3 regions of the Kitasatospora sp. NPDC048407 genome follow, and region 3 is predicted to be linked to each of the others. Evidence: riboswitches for the same ligand, from Rfam matches in the RefSeq annotation. Region 3 holds a riboswitch; each other region holds the start of a gene.
The links. A riboswitch is a leader RNA that binds a small molecule or an ion and turns the genes downstream of it on or off. The one in region 3 is predicted to bind cobalamin.
Positions count from the first base shown of each region.

Region 1: linked by a shared signal. The riboswitch ahead of ACGFWJ_RS01365 (acyl-CoA thioesterase) and the one ahead of ACGFWJ_RS18245 (ribonucleoside-diphosphate reductase subunit alpha) in region 3 are both predicted to bind cobalamin.
Region 2: linked by a shared signal. The riboswitch ahead of cobN (cobaltochelatase subunit CobN) and the one ahead of ACGFWJ_RS18245 (ribonucleoside-diphosphate reductase subunit alpha) in region 3 are both predicted to bind cobalamin.

Region 1 is NZ_JBICXW010000001.1:275,963-281,394, reverse strand. It holds gene ACGFWJ_RS01375 (MFS transporter) at 1-837, shown strand, start outside; gene ACGFWJ_RS01370 (sulfurtransferase TusA family protein) at 834-1,115, shown strand; cobalamin riboswitch at 2,088-2,232, shown strand; gene ACGFWJ_RS01365 (acyl-CoA thioesterase) at 2,299-2,745, shown strand; gene ACGFWJ_RS01360 (putative Ig domain-containing protein) at 2,984-4,708, shown strand; gene ACGFWJ_RS01355 (MFS transporter) at 4,897-5,432, shown strand, end outside.
Region 2 is NZ_JBICXW010000001.1:354,676-360,107, forward strand. It holds gene ACGFWJ_RS01725 (precorrin-8X methylmutase) at 1-160, opposite strand, end outside; gene ACGFWJ_RS01730 (hypothetical protein) at 157-1,812, opposite strand; cobalamin riboswitch at 2,037-2,175, shown strand; gene cobN (cobaltochelatase subunit CobN) at 2,462-5,432, shown strand, end outside.
Region 3 is NZ_JBICXW010000009.1:5,613-11,044, forward strand. It holds gene ACGFWJ_RS18245 (ribonucleoside-diphosphate reductase subunit alpha) at 1-1,813, opposite strand, end outside; cobalamin riboswitch at 1,986-2,118, opposite strand; gene ACGFWJ_RS18250 (GNAT family N-acetyltransferase) at 2,239-2,733, opposite strand; gene ACGFWJ_RS18255 (helix-turn-helix domain-containing protein) at 3,003-3,986, shown strand; gene ACGFWJ_RS18260 (histidine phosphatase family protein) at 3,994-4,740, opposite strand; gene mctP (monocarboxylate uptake permease MctP) at 4,907-5,432, opposite strand, start outside.

The sequences.
Region 1 (5,432 bases), on a different contig from region 3:
CGGGCCCGGGCGATCTCCACCGTGCTGGTCGCCACCACCCTCGGCGGTGTCCTCGGCCCCAACCTGGCCGACCCCACCGGCGCCCTCGCCGAGGCCCTGCACCTGCCCCGCCTCGCCGGACCGTTCCTGCTGGGCGGCGTCGCCTACGCCGCCGCCGCGATCGTCCTCGCCACCCGGCTGCGCCCCGACCCGCTGCTGCTCGCCCGCGCCGCCGCCGCGGCCGCCCCGACCACCGAGGCCGACACCTCCGCCGCCACCGACGCCACGTCAACCGCCCGCGTTCGCAACCGCGTCCTGCTCGGAGCGCAGGTCATGGTGGTCACCCAGCTCGTCATGGTCGGCGTGATGACCATGACGCCCGTCCACATGCACGACGCCGGACAGAGCACCGCCGCCGCCGGATTCGTCATCTCCCTGCACGTCGCCGCGATGTACCTGCCCTCCCCGCTCACCGGACGGCTCGTCGACCGGTACGGCCCGCTCGCCATCGGCGCCGCCGCCGGACTCACCCTGCTCGCGGCCGGCACGCTTGCCGCCGTCGCCCCCGCGGACTCCGCCCCACTGCTCGCCCTCGCGCTCGTTCTGCTCGGCCTCGGCTGGAACTTCGGCCTGGTCTCCGGCACCGCGATCCTCACCGACGCCGTCCCGCTCGCCACCCGCGCCAAGACCCAGGGCAGCATCGACGTCGCCATCGCCATCTCCGGCGCCACCGGCGGCCTCGCCTCCGGCACCGTCGTCGACCTGGCCGGCTACCCCGTCCTCGCCTTCGGCGGCGGCCTGCTCGCCCTGCTGATCCTCCCCGCCCTCGCCACCGCCGCCACCCGGGCCAAGCGATGACCGACCACCAGACGCCCCAACTCACCGTCGACGGACGCGGATTGCTCTGCGTCACCCTGCTGCTGCGCCTGCGCGCCGCCATCACCGACGCCCCCGCCGGCACCATCGTCCACGTCCACGCCACCGACCCCGCCGCCCCCCTCGACCTCCCCGCCTGGTGCCACCTCACCGGCCACCACTACCTCGGCCCCATCTCCGCCGAGACCTACGCCCTCCGCCTGACCGCCACCCCCACCCCCACCCGCCCCGACGCCCCATGGCACCGCCCGGCGGACTGACGCCCCTCCGGGCGGACGCCGGGTGGTCCCGCCGCTGCCGAGCCCTGCGCGCCGCGCCCGGCCGCGGACCCGTCCCTCACCCGCGCCGGACGCCCCATGGCACCGCCCGGCGGACTGACGCCCCTCCGGGCGGACGCCGGGTGGTCCCGCCGCTGCCGAGCCCTGCGCGCCGCGCCCGACCCGCGCCGACGCCCCGTGGCGCCCCCGGCGGATTGATGCCTTTGGGGTGGAGCGCCTCGCGGTCGTGTTGCTGCCGGGTTCGTTTGTGCTGCGCCTGGTGGACTGCCGCCACTCCACGCGGAGCGCCCTGCGGTCGCGTCGCTGCCGAGCCGTTCGCGTTGCGCCCGGCAGCCGATCCGCCCCCCGACCCGTGCCGCGTGGACTGACGTCACTCCACGCGGAGCGCCCTGCGGTCGCGTCGCTGCCGAGCCGTTCGCGCTGCGCCCGGCAGCCGATCCGCCCCCCGACCCGTGCCGACGCCCCGTGGCACCGCCCGGCGGACGTACACCCCTCCGGGCGGGCGCAGGGCAGGGCGCCTCGCGTGACCTCCCCGCCCGTCACGGCTACTTCGTTCCCGTCGCCGTCGAGGCGTTCGCGCCTGCCCATCGACCCGCCCCCACCCGCCCCGACGCCCGCCCCGACCCGCCCCGACGCCCGCGCCGACGCCCGGCGGACCCGGTCCCGTCGCCGTCGAGGCCTTCGCGCTGCGCCGGCCGCCGGTCCGACCCTCACCCGCCCGACGCGTCGTGGCTGCCCGGCGAACTGACCCCCTCGGGGGCGTGACCTCCCCACCGGTCGCCCCCGTCCCGCCGCCGCCGAAACCCGCGCGTCAGATCATCGACCCGCCCCGACGCCCTGCGGGCCGACAGCTCCCAGGCCTCCCGGCCGGAGGGCGGACTGAGCACCTCGGATGGGGATATAGGCTGGTCGGGCAGCGGTTCGCCCCCGTCCGAGCCAGGGCTGGAGCGTCGCAAGAGGGAACCTGGTGCGAGTCCAGGACTGCCTCGCAGCGGTGAGCGGGAACGACCGCCGTCACATGCACTGGGCCCGACCGGTCCGGGAAGCGACGGCCAGTAGACAGGCCCTCCTGGGGAGATGCCCGCGAGTCCGAAGACCTGCCGCCGCCCGCGGTGCCCACCGGCGCCGCGGATCGTCCAGCCGTGACTCGCGAAGGAGAGTTGACGTGGCAGATCAGACCGTCGCACCTGTGGTGTCCGCCGCAAAGCCCGCAAAGCCCGCACAGGCGTCCGAGGTGACGCTCGCGCACATCATGAGTGAGCACGACACCAACCTCTACGGCACCATCCACGGCGGCGTGGTGATGAAGCTCATCGACGACGCCGCCGGCGCGGCCGCCGCCCGGCACGCCGAAGGCCCGGCGGTCACCGCCGCCGTGGACAGCATGACGTTCCTGGCCCCGGTCCGGGCCGGCGACCTGCTCACCGCGCACGCCGAGCTGGAGCGGGCGGGGCGTACCTCGATGACCGTCCATGTCACCGTCACGGCCGAGCGCTGGAACGCCACGGGGCCGGTCACCCGGGTCGCCACCGGCCGGCTCACGTTCGTCGCCATCGACGCCGACAGCCACCCGCGTCCCGTCCCGGCCCTGCTGGAACCCGCGGCTGCCTGACGCGGCGCCACCGTCCGTGAGCCCGGAATGCCGTCCCACCTGGCGTTCCGGGCTCATGGCTGTCGTCGCCGCAAGGTGATCACCCTCACGTAGGGACAAACCGCACCATTGCGGACGGCGTGTGATCGACATGTTCCGTTCAAGCTCCGATTACCCCACCATGGCAGCGTGTGCCCGCCTACGCGCGTAGCGCACCGCACCACACCCCATGGTTCCTGTGGTCCTAGGAGATTGACAGATGATCAGAACGTGGAAGGCCGCCCGCCCGCTGGCCCTCGCCGCCGCCGCACTGGTGGTCGCCGCCGGCGCGAGCGCCGTCCCGCAGCACGCCACCGCGGCCACCCCCAAGAACGCCGCCGCGGCCGCCACCGGCACCCCGAAGCGGGTGCTGTTCGACAACACCAAGGCGGAGACCGCGGGCAACGCGGACTGGATCATCTCCACCAGCCAGCCCGACCCGCTGGCGCAGAACGCCAACCCGACCAGCGAGACCAGCTGGACCGGCGCCATCTCGGCCTGGGGCGTGGCGCTGCAGAAGACCGGCAACTACAGCCTGAAGACGCTGCCCGCCGGCAACACCATCACCTACGGCACCGGCGGCGCGCTCGACCTCGCCAACTTCGACGAGTTCGTGATCCCCGAGCCCAACATCCGCCTCAGCGCGGCCGAGAAGACCGCCGTGATGACGTTCGTGCAGAACGGCGGCGGCCTGTTCCTGATCTCGGACCACACCCAGAGCGACCGCAACAACGACGGCTGGGACTCCCCGGCCATCATCAACGACCTGCTGACCAGCAACGGCGTCAACAACAACGACCCGTTCGGCTTCTCCGTCGACCTGCTGAACATCACCACCGACAACCCGCGGGCGATCTCCTCCGCCACCGACCCGGTGATCAACGGGCCGTTCGGGACCGTCACCGGCTCGATCATCCGCAACGGCACCACCTTCACCCTGAAGCCCGCCGACAACCCGAACGTCAAGGGCCTGGTCTACCGCACCGGTTACAGCGGCAACACCGGTGCGGCGTTCGTCACTTCGACGTTCGGCAAGGGCCGGGTGGCGATCTGGGGCGACTCCTCGCCGATCGACGACGGCACCGGCCAGCCCGGCAACACCCTCTACAACGGGTGGAACGACCCGGCCGGCACCGACGCCGCGCTCGCCCTCAACGCCACCGACTGGCTCGCCCAGGGCGGCGGCTCCGGCGGCAACACCGGCTCGGTCTCGCTGACCAACCCGGGCGCCCGCACCGCCACCGTCGGCACCGCGACCAGCCTCCAGCTGTCCGCCACCGACACCGCCGGCGGCACCCTGTCCTACGCGGCCACCGGCCTGCCCGCCGGACTGACCGTCAACCCGGCCACCGGCCTGATCAGCGGCACGCCCACCACCGCCGGCACCAGCACGGTGACCGCCACCGCCACCGACTCCACCGGGCCGTCCGCCACCGCCACCTTCACCTGGACGGTCGCCGCGAGCGGCGGCACCACCTGCACCCCCGCCCAGCTGATCACCAACCCGGGCTTCGAGACCGGCAGCACCTCCGGCTGGACCGAGACCAACAGCGGCGGCGCCAGCACCATCAACAGCAGCACCAGCGAGCCCGCCCACTCCGGCACCTACGACGTCTGGCTGGACGGCTACGGCGCCGCCAACACCGACACCCTCGCCCAGACCGTCACCCTGCCGACCGGCTGCGCCAACTACAACCTCAGCTTCTGGCTGCACATCGACACCGCGTCGTCCCCGACCACCGTCTTCGACACCCTCACCGTCGCGGCCAACGGCACCACCCTGGCCACCTACTCCAACGTCAACGCTGCCGCCGGCTACCAGCAGCGCACCTTCAACCTCGCCGCCTACGCCGGCCAGAGCGTCACGCTGAAGTTCACCGGCGCCGAGGACTACACCAAGCAGACCTCGTTCGTCCTCGACGACATCACGCTGAACGTCTCCTGACGCACCGTCAGCGCCCTCATCGCCCCGGGCCGGGCAGCCCCATCCGGTCCGGGGCTTTGCCGTTCGCTTACCTGGGCATCGAAATCCGAACTGCTTTGTGAAGGTCTTGCCATGAGGATCTTCACCTTCCTAGACTGCGGCAATCCATACCAGGCGCGTCCATGTCACGGATTTGGGGGTGGGCCGAGATGAAGCGTTTCCGCTTACTCGTCGCGGGCAACGCGGTTTCCGCGTACGGCAGTTATCTGAACATGGTGGCGCTCAACGTCTTCGTCTACCACCTGACGGGCAGCGCGCTGACGGCCGGTCTGTACATGGCGGTGCGGCTGCTGACGAGCGTGGCGTCCGGGGTCGTCGCGGGCGCTCTCGCGTCGCGGATTCCGCGCAAGCGGCTCATGGTGGGGGCGGATCTCACCCAGGCCACCGCGTTGGTCCTGCTGCTGCTGGCGCCGTCGGGCGCCCGGGTCGCGCTGCTGTTCGGGCTGGCCGTCATCGCCGGCGCCTGCTCGACGGTGTCGGGGGTGTCGCTGCGCAGCGCGGTGCCCGAGATCGTCGGGGCGGAACTGCGGACCAGGGCCAACAGCCTTCTGGCGACCGGCCGTTCGCTCGCGATGGTGGCCGGGTTCGGCTCCGCGGGCATCATCGTCTCCCAACTCGGCTACCGCTGGGCCTTCGCCTTCGACGCGCTGTCGTTCGTCGTCTCGGCGAGCGTGCTGCTGTCGCT
Region 2 (5,432 bases), on a different contig from region 3:
ACAGCAGGTCCTCGACCAGGTCGGTCATGCCGCAGGCATGAATCATCCGCACCGCGACCTGGGCCACATCGGCAGGCAGCGCGGCGAGGTCGGCCTCGGCGCGGATGGTGGCGAAGGACTGGCGGTAGATGGATGCGCCGTCCTTCTCGTAGTCGATCATTCGGTCCTCCGCCATTCGGCATTGCGCGCCTCGGCGACTGCCTCGGCGATGTCGTTCTCGGTGCTGTTGCGCTCGGTGCTGTGGTTCTCGGTGCTGTCGTTCTCGGCGCTGTCGTTCTCGGCGCTGCGGTTCTCGGCGCCGTTGCGCTCGGCGCTGTTGCGCTCGGTGCTGTCGTTCTCGGCGCTGTGGTTCTCGGCGCCGTTGCGCCCGGTGCCGTTGCACCCGATGCCGTTCTGCCCGGTTCTGTCGTTTTTGGTGCTGTTTTTGTCGCCGGTGTTGCAGCCCGCCGAGTTGATCCCTGCGCGGATTATCTCCGCGTAGATGTTCTCCTCGGCGCCACCCCCCGCACCCCCCCTCCCACCGGACCCGATACCCGCACGGACAATCTCGGCGCCGTCACCCCCCGCACCCCGACCGACCTCGCGGGCCCGCCCGTCCACGGCGACCCGGTATCCGGTCGCGGTGGCCAGCACGTCGACCCAGCGACCGGCCGGGTGTCCGCAGCGCCGTTCGCACCCGGACCAGTGAACGGGCAGCCCCACAGCAGGAACGGCGGCTATCGCGCGCACGGCCTGCGCGCGAACGTCGGCAAGCGCTTTCCCGCAACCGGGCAGACCGGTGCAGGCGCTGACGCCCTCCCAGGGGCCGCCGGACTCTACCCGGAAGCCCGCGTCGGCGAGGCGTGGCAACCAGTCGGCACCGGCTCCGGGCACCACGACGCCCCGCCAAGGCGTGAGCCGCACGCTCGCGCCGCCGCCGCACCCCTCCCCCGCCGACGCCAGCGCGTCCGCCAGCAGTCGCCACTGCCCACTGGTCGCACGGCCGAACCGCAGCCCGACCGACACCCCGCCACCGCGACCGCCACCACCGCCACCGTCGACCACCCCGCCCCCACCGCCACCGCCACCGCCACCGCCGGGGATCGCACCCAGCACCGGTCGCTCCCCCGTGAATCGCGGCAGCGGCACGTCGCCGGCGGGCAGTTCGGACTGCACTTCGCGCAGGTGCCAGGCACGGCCGGCGGCCAGGTCGAGGAAGTGGCGGGCGGCGTCGAGGGCGGCGGGGACGGGGTGGTCGACGGTGGAGGCGTGGTCGGCGCGGCCGAGGCGCAGCAGGGCGCGGCCGTCGCCAATTGCGATCAAGGTCACATCGGCGTCGAGGGCGGCGGTGTCGCCGCGGCCGTCGTCGAGGGCGAACAGGAACTTGCCGGAGAGTCGGGCGGCCCAGGGTGCGGCGCACAGGGCGGCGTCCAACTCTCGCACCCAGTACGGGAGATCGACGCCCGGGGCGCCGCGGCCGTCGAGGCCGGCGAGCGGGGAGGCGGCGATGTTGCGGACGCGTTCGTGGGTGTCGGAGGGCAACAGGCCGACGGAGCGGAGCCGTTCGGCGAGGTCGGTGGCGCACTGTTCGCGCAGGCCGCGCAGCTGGAGGTTGCCGCGGGAGGTGATCTCGACTTCGCCGTCGCCCAGCGCGTCGGCCGCGTCGGCCAGGGCGAGTAGCTGATGGTACGTCAAGTAGCCGCCGGGGAGGCGGAGTCGTGCGAGTTGGCCGTCCTCGGCGGGGTGCAGGCGGAGCGCGCCGGGGCAGGCGTCGGCGCGGCCTCGGTCGGGCCCGACGAAGGGTGCCGCAAGGGCGTCGGGTGTGGGTGGCATGGCGGCGAGCATACCCATGGCCGCGATTCGCGCCACCGCCCCGACCACCGCCCCGACCAGCAGCCCGGCCACCACCCGAGTGGCAGCCCCAACCGTCCCCCGGAGCTCGCCCGAAGGTTCCGCGCCAGGGTCAAATCCCCAGTTCAGCGCGGGTTCCCGGGGGCGGAACCGGTGGGGCGTCGCAGGTCACACTCCCGCCGATGGGCCATCAACCCGTACGATGCTGGGCGGGCACCTCTCGGGGTGTCCGCTGCCAGCGACGGCACAGCGGAGGAAGTCCGGTGAGAATCCGGTGCGGTCCCGCCACTGTGACCGCGGCTCAGTGAGCCGTGGGAGCCAGGAACTCCGGCCGTCCTCCACTGCCCGGGGCGAGGACCCCGAGGAAGGTCCGTGCCATGCGCTGCCGCATGCCCGCATCCCGGCGGGTGCCTGTGGGCTCTGTCCCCATCGGGGCATCCACCGGGGCATCCACCGGGCCGTCGTCCGTTGCGACGTCCCCCGGGCCGTCCGTTGCGACGTCCACCGGGCTGTCCATCGCGCCGCCCGCCGGGCCGTTCCGCGTCCTCGACCGCACCTGTGCTCCCACCACCGGGTTGACCGGGTTGACCGGGTTGTCCCCGCTGTTCGAGATGCCCGGGAGGGCTTTCGCATGATCCTGTTGCTGTCCACGTCGGACACGGACCTGCTGAGTGCCCGGGCGTCGAGCGGGCCGGTGCGGTTCCGTTGGGGCAATCCGGCGCGCCTGGATCCCGCCGAGCTGCCTGCCCTGCTGGAGGGTGTGGAGCTGGTGGTGGTGCGTCTGCTGGGTGGGCGTCGGGCCTGGCAGGAGGGGCTGGACGTGCTGCTCGCGGGGCCGCGTCCGGTGGTGGTGCTGACGGGTGAGCAGGCGCCAGACGCGCAGTTGATGGAGTTGTCGACGGTGCCGGCGGGCATCGCGGCGGAGGCGCACGCGTACTTGGCGCACGGTGGTCCGGAGAACCTGGCGGAGCTGGGTGCGTTCCTGTCGGACACGGTGCTGCTGACGGGTCACGGGTTCGCGCCGCCGGCCTCGGCCCCGTCCTGGGGTCCGCTGGAGCGCACCGCCCGCACCTCGGAGGGCCCTTCCGTCGCGGTGCTGTACTACCGGGCGCACCACATGAGCGGCAACACGGCGTTCGTGGAGACGCTCTGCCGGGCGATCGAGGACGAGGGTGCGCAGGCCCGCGCGTACTTCTGCGCGTCGCTGCGCGGTGCGGAGCCGGAGCTGCTGGCGGAGCTGGGCGCGGCCGACGTGATCGTGACGACGGTGCTGGCGGCGGGCGGCACCCGGCCGGCCGACGCGCAGGCGGGCGGGGACGAAGAGGCTTGGGACGCCGGGGAGTTGGCGGCGTTGGACCGGCCGATCCTGCAGGCGCTGTGCCTGACCTGGTCGCGGGCGCAGTGGGCGGGCAGTGACGACGGGCTGTCTCCGTTGGACACGGCGACGCAGGTGGCGGTGCCGGAGTTCGACGGTCGGCTGATCACTGTTCCGTTCTCGTTCAAGGAGGTCGACGAGGACGGGCTTACGGTGTACGCAGCGGACCCGGAGCGTGCGTCGCGGGTCGCCGGGATCGCGGTGCGGCATGCGCGGCTGCGGCACACTCCGGCGTCCGAGCGGCGCCTCGCGCTCGTTCTGTCCGCTTATCCGACCAAGCATGCGCGGGTCGGCAACGCGGTCGGCCTGGACACCCCGGCCTCGGCGATCCGGCTGCTGGAGCGGCTGCGCGCGGAGGGCATGGACCTGGGCGACAGCCTGCCGGGTCTGGACACCGGGACCGGGCACGGCCACGACGGCGACGCGCTGATCCACGCGCTGATCGAGGCGGGCGGCTACGACCAGGCGTGGCTGACGGAGGACCAGCTGTCCCGCAACCCGGTGCGCATCCCGGCCGCCGACTACCGGCGCTGGTACGCCACGCTCCCGGCGGCGCTGCGCGAGCAGGTGGAGGAGCACTGGGGTCCGGCGCCGGGCGAGCTGTATGTCGACCGGTCGCAGAACCCGGACGGCGACATCGTGCTGGCCGGTCTCCGGTCGGGCAATCTGCTGGTGCTGATCCAGCCGCCGCGCGGGTTCGGCGAGAACCCGGTGGCGATCTACCACGACCCGGACCTGCCGCCGAGCCACCACTACTTGGCGGCGTACCGCTGGATCGCGGCGGCGCAGCAGGACGGCGGGTTCGGTGCGCACGCGGTGGTGCACCTGGGCAAGCACGGCAATCTGGAGTGGTTGCCGGGCAAGACGGCGGCACTGTCGGCGGAGTGCGGTCCGGACGCCGCCCTCGGCGATCTGCCGCTCGTGTACCCGTTCCTGGTGAACGATCCGGGTGAGGGTACGCAGGCGAAGCGCCGGGCGCACGCGACGCTGGTCGATCATCTGGTGCCGCCGATGGCGCGGGCCGATTCGTACGGTGACATCGCGCGTCTTGAGCAACTGCTGGACGAGCATTCGAACATCGCGGCGATGGACCCGGCGAAGCTGCCGGCGATCCGGGCGCAGATCTGGACGTTGATCCAGGCCGCGAAGCTGGACCACGACCTGGGGTTGGCGGAGCGGCCGGAGGACGACGGCTTCGACGACTTCCTGCTGCACGTGGACGGTTGGCTGTGCGAGGTGAAGGACGCGCAGATCCGTGACGGTCTGCACGTGCTCGGCCAGGCTCCGCGCGGTACGGACCGGGTCAACATCGTGCTGGCGATCCTGCGGGCGCGGCAGATCTGGGGCGGCGTGCGTGCGCTGCCGGGTCTGCGCGAGGCGCTGGGTCTGGACGAGGCGGCGCTGACGCTGGGGGCGACGGACGCGGCCGAGGCGCAGGCGCGGGCGCTGGTGGAGGCGATGGAGGCGGAGGACTGGAACCCGGCGGCCGTCGCGAAGGTCGCGGCAGGCCTGCCGCCGGCGGTCTCCGAGGTGCTGGCGTTCGCGGCGGCGCAGCTGGTGCCCCGACTCGCCGCGACCACGGACGAGTTGGACGCGGTGCTGCACGCGCTGCAGGGCGGGTTCGTTCCGGCGGGGCCGTCGGGGTCGCCGTTGCGCGGGCTGGTCAATGTGCTGCCGACGGGGCGGAACTTCTACTCGGTGGACCCGAAGGCGGTGCCGAGCCGGCTCGCCTGGGAGACCGGGCAAGCGCTTTCCGCCTCCCTGATCGAACGCTACCGGGCCGACAACGACGGGCAGTTCCCGCCGTCGGTGGGCCTTTCGCTGTGGGGCACCTCGGCGATGCGCACGGCCGGTGACGACATCGCCGAGGCGCTGGCGCTGCTCGGCGTCCGCCCGGTGTGGGACGACGCCTCGCGCCGGGTGACGGGTCTGGAGGCGATTCCGCTCGCCGAGTTGGGCCGTCCCCGGATCGATGTGACGCTGCGTATTTCGGGGTTCTTCCGCGACGCGTTCCCGCACGTGGTGGCGCTGTTGGACGACGCGGTGCGGCTGGCGGCCGGCCAGGAGGAGCCCGCCGAGCAGAACTTCGTCCGGGCGCACGTGCAGGCGGACCTGGCCGAGCACGGTGACGAACGCCGGGCCACCGTCCGGGTGTTCGGCTCGCGTCCGGGCACCTACGGCGCGGGTCTGCTGCAGCTGATCGACAGCCGGGACTGGCGCACGGACG
Region 3 (5,432 bases):
GCGCGTCCCAGCGCTCGGTCCACTGCGGGGTGGCACCACCGCTGTGCTGGTCTTTAAAGAAATGGTCGATGTGCAGCTGGCCGCGGGCCGCGCGGGTCTCGCCGTACGCCTCGTGGCGGCCGAACTGCTCGGCCAGGTCCGCGGAGCGCTCGTACGCGGTGAGCATGATGCGCTCGGAGATCAGCGTGGAGAGCGCCTTCGCCTCGGCGGAGTCGAAGTCCAGCCGGAGCTTGAAGAAGACGTCCTGCAGGCCCATCACGCCCAGGCCGACCGGGCGCCAGCGGGAGTTGGACGTCCCGGCCTCGGTGGTCGGGTAGAAGTTGATGTCGATCACGCGGTCGAGGAAGGTGACCGCGGTGCGCACGGTGGCGTCGAGGCGGTCCCAGTCCATCGCGTTGATCAGGTCGTCCGCCGAGGCGCCCGGGGCGACGTGCGCGCCCAGGTTGACCGAGCCCAGGTTGCAGACCGCGGTCTCGGAGTCGTCGGTGACCTCCAGGATCTCGGTGCACAGGTTCGAGGAGTGCACCGTGCGGCCCGGCAGCGCGGTCTGGTTGGCGGCGCGGTTGGAGGCGTCCTTGAAGGTCATCCAGCCGTTGCCGGTCTGCGCCAGGGTGCGCATCATCCGGGCGTACAGGGTCTGCGCCGGGATGGTGCGGACGGCCTTGCCGGCCAGCTCGGCCTTGCGGTAGGCCTCGTCGAAGTCGGCGCCCCACAGGTCGACCAGCTCGGGGACGTCCGCAGGGGAGAACAGCGACCAGTCCTCGTTGGCGTTCACGCGGCGCATGAACTCGTCCGGGATCCAGTGCGCCAGGTTCAGGTTGTGGGTGCGGCGGGCCTCTTCGCCGGTGTTGTCGCGGAGCTCCAGGAACTCCTCGATGTCGGCGTGCCAGGTCTCCAGGTACACGCAGGCCGCGCCCTTGCGCCGTCCGCCCTGGTTGACCGCCGCCACGGAGGAGTCCAGGGTGCGCAGGAACGGGACGATGCCGTTCGACTTGCCGTTGGTGCCGCGGATCAGCGAGCCGCGGGAGCGGATCCGGGAGTAGGACAGGCCGATGCCGCCGGCGTGCTTGGACAGCCGGGCGATCTGCGCGTAGCGGTTGTAGATCGAGTCCAGGTTGTCCAGCGGCGAGTCCAGCAGGTAGCAGGAGGACATCTGCGGGTGCCGGGTGCCGGAGTTGAACAGCGTCGGGGAGCTGGTCAGGTACTCCAGGCGGCTCATCAGCTTGTAGAGCTCGGCCACCTCCAGCACCGACTGCTCGGAGTTGCCGACCGCCAGGCCCGCCGCCACGCGCAGCAGGAAGTGCTGCGGGGTCTCGACCACCTTGCGGGTGATCGGGTGGCGCAGCAGGTAGCGGGACTGCACGGTGCGCAGGCCGAAGTACTCGAAGCGGTCGTCGCCGGCGGCGTCGATCAGCGAGTCGAACAGCGCGGTGTGGGCGGCGACGAACTCGGCGGTCGCGTCGCCGATCAGGCCCTCGGCGTGGCCGACGGCGATCGAGGCGGAGAACGAGGTGACGCCCTGGGTGGCGGCCTCGTCGGCGATCTCCATCGCCAGCAGGCGGGCGGCCAGCTTCGAGTACTGCGGGTCCTCGGCGATCATCGACGCGGCGGCCTCCACGGCCAGCCCGCGCAGCTCGGCGAAGTCCGAGCCGGCGTGGCGGCCGCGCAGCGCGGCGGCGGCGACGTGGCCGGGGTCCACCTGGGGGAGGTCGGTGCTGCGGTCGGTGAGCAGCCGAAGCAGCGCCGCACCGGGGTCGGTGAAGGCGTCGGCGGAAGCCTGGGACGGCAGGGTGACTGAGGCGGCGACGGTCAAGGCGCACTCTCTCCTGTGGCGGCGGCGGACGTGGCTCAAGGTGTCCGGTGGCGCGCGTGCGGCAGGGGAGGACGGCACGCCGAAAACGCTCGATCGGCGCGCGAAAGACCCACCCCCGGCCCGCCCGCGAGGCCGGACGGCAAAACAGTGCTGCATGGCGTCTGCGGGGATGCCGTGTCGCACACCGTCGGTCAGGTCCTCGGACTGCGCGGGCGTTGCTACAGCCCGCTCACCGTTGCGGGGCAGTCCCGGATTCGCACCGGGTTCCCCTGCTTCGACAGCGAGGTCGAGCATACATGTTGTGGCGGCTGGAGCTGGCGGCACCAGATGTAGTAGCGCGTGTCGCGTTGGAGGTGCCGCGCGTAGACAACGGAAACCGCGCCGGAGCCGCCTCGGAACGGCCGCAGAACCGTCGCAGAACCGCCTCAGAACCGCATCGTGTAGACCATCAGGTCCACGCCCGGGGCCGCCTCCCAGTCCCGTTCGGGGGTGCGGAGGAAGCCCAGAGCATCGTAGATCCGGTGCGCCGCGGTCATCTCCGGCCGGGTGGAGAACGCCATCCCGGCCAGTCCGAGTTCCCGGCTGCGGTCCATCGCCGCGCGGACCAGCGCCCGTCCGACGCCGCGCCCGCGGGCGGCCGCGCCGACCGCCAGCATCCGGATCTCGCCCTCGTCCGGGAGCGCGACGTCCGCCCAGGGGGTGCCGCCGGCGGCGAACGTCACGCAGCCGAGGACCGCCCCGTCGCCGTCGACGGCGACCAGCAGCTCGGCCTCCCGGTTGCGGCGTGCGGTGTCCCTCAGCAGTTCGACGTAGCCGGACGCGGGGTCGGTGTGGCCGTCGCCGACGAAGGCTTCGATGCTGACCTCCCCGGCTCCGGCGAGGTCGTGGTCGAGGGCGCGGCGGACGATCGGGGAGTGCATCCGGACAGTGTGCCGGACCGCGTCCGGCGCGGGTCGGCCAGGTCCGGGTCGAAGGGGTAGCCGGTCGGGCGGTGCCGTTCGGGCCGGCCCGGGCGGCCGTTGCGGTTCAGGTCGCGGCCGACCAGAACGCCGAGGAGTCCGAAGCTGCCGATGAGGCCCAGCAGGGCGAGCGCGGAGGTCATGGCTCCACTCTCCGCGCCGCGGCACCCCGTCACGAGTGGCAGGAACGCAGCATTGCCACGAAATCCTGCCACTGCCATGCTGGACGGATGCTGAGGAACGTCGCGGTGATCGTGCTGGAGGAGATCCACCCCTTCGAACTGGGCGTGGCCTGCGAGGTGTTCGGCCTGGACCGCAGCGACACCGGCCTGCCGGTGTACGAGTTCGGCCTGGTCGGCGACCGGCCCGGCCCGATGCGCACCCACGCCGGCTTCGACGTCCACGTGCCGTACGGCCCGGAGCGGCTCGCCGAGGCGGACCTGGTGATCGCCACCGCCACCGGCATCCGCGACCACTACCCCGAGGCGCTCTGCGAGGCCCTGCGGGCCGCCCACGCACGCGGCGCCCATACGCTGTCGATCTGCTCCGGCAGCTTCCTGCTCGGCGCCGCCGGCCTGCTCGACGGCCGCCGCAGCACCACCCACTGGCGGTACGCCGACGTGCTGGCCGAGCGCTTCCCGCTGACCACCGTCGAACCCGACGTGCTGTACGTGGACGACGACCCGGTGATCACCTCGGCCGGCACCGCCGCCGGCATCGACGCCTGCCTGCACCTGGTGCGCAAGGTGCAGGGCGCCGAGGTGGCCCGGGAGATCGCCCGCCGGATGGTGGTCGCCCCGCACCGCGACGGCGGGCAGGCGCAGTTCGTCACCCGCCCGCTGCCCGAGGGCGACGGCGAGTCACTGTCCGGGACGCTGGAGTGGATGCGCCACCGCCTCGACCGGGAGACCAGCGTGGACGACCTCGCCCGGCACGCCCACATGTCCCCGCGCACCTTCGCCCGGCGCTTCCAGCAGGAGACCGGCACCACCCCGCACCGCTGGCTGACCGGCCAGCGGGTGCTGTTCGCGCAGCGCCTGCTGGAGTCCACCGACGAGAGCGTGGACGCGGTCGCCGCCCGCTGCGGCTTCGGCAACGCCGCCACCCTGCGGCACCACTTCGGCCGCCGCCTCGGCACCACCCCGCAGGCCTACCGGCGGGCCTTCGGCGGGCCCGGCGGCCCCGGGCGGGCTGCCGAGCGGCAGCCCGCCTGACGGCCGCTCAGGACAGGTGCGAGGTCTGGTTCCAGCCGGACGGCCGCAGCCGGCCCTCGCGGGCCCGCCACAGGCTGGTCGAGCAGTTGCCCACCGGCGGCAGCGCCAGCAGCTCCTCCTCGCCCAGCCGGTCCAGCACGTGACGCAGCATCAGCACCGTGCAGTCGTGGGCGACCAGCAGCACCGGCCGGCCGGCCTCCTCCTCGTTCAGGTCGCGCAGCAGGCCGCGCACCCGCAGCGCCACGTCCAGCCAGGACTCGCCGCCGGGCGGCCGGTAGTACAGCTCGCCCATCCGCCGTCGGCGCTCCGCCTCGGCGGGGTGGTCGCGTTCGATGGCGGCCTTGGTGAGCATCTCCAGCACGCCCAGCTCGCGGTCGCGCAGCCGCTCGTCGTAGCGGATCGGCAGGCCCACCGGGACGGCGCCCAGCCCGGACGCCTGGGCGAGGGCGATTCTCGCGGTCTCCGCGGTGCGCACGTACGGGGAGCACCACACCGAGCGGGGCCGGTCGGCGGGCGGCAGGGCGGCCCACCAGCGGCCCAGGTCGTGGGCCTGGGCCTGGCCGCGCAGGGAGAGCGGGATGTCGGCGTCGCGGCAGGTGATCGGGACGGTCAGGGCACCGGTGGAGTCCGCGTGCCGGAACTCCACGTTGGCGGTGGACTCGCCGTGCCGGGTGGCGATCAGGACCGACGGCAGCCGCCGTCCGCCGTCGGCCTGGGTGCGGTGCCCGTTGCGTACCGTGGTGAGGTCGGTCATGGCGGTGGCTCCCCGTTGTCGGTGCTGCCTCGGTGGTGCTCGTCTCTCCCGTGTCTCTCCCGAAAAGGGCGGTCATAACAGATGATCGCGCCGTCACCCCAGTGTCGATCGAGGCAACGGCGCGACCCAAGGGCGCAAACGGGGGCGGGTTGCGCCCCCGCACGCGTCAGTGCGCCAGCGTGGGCTGCGGGGCACGCTCCACAGCCTCGTCACCGGCCTCCGCGGAGTAGTCGGCCTTCGAGGTCTCGTCGGCGCCCTCCGGGGCCTTCAGGGCCCGCAGCACCAGCGTCAGCACCACCGCGACGAGCAGGTTCAGCACGAACCCGGTCAGGCCGATGTAGCCGATCTCGCCGATCACCGGGATCTTCGCGGCCGACCCGCCGAAGTGCTTGGTGGCCGGCGAGGACACCCCGTACGCCCGCCAGGTGCCGTAGATCATGCCGGTCGCCCAGCCCGCCAGCAGCGCCCAGCGGTGGAACCACCGGGTGAACAGGCCCGCCACCAGCGCCACCGCGGTCTGCAGGATCCACACGCCGCCCAGCAGCTGCATGTTGATCGCCGCCTGCTTGTCCATCACCAGTACGAACGCCAGCGCGCCGACCTTCACCAGCAGCGAGGCGATCTTCGCCACCCGGGTCTCGTCGGCCGGCGTCGCGTCCGGCTTCAGGAACTCCTTGTAGACGTTGCGGGTG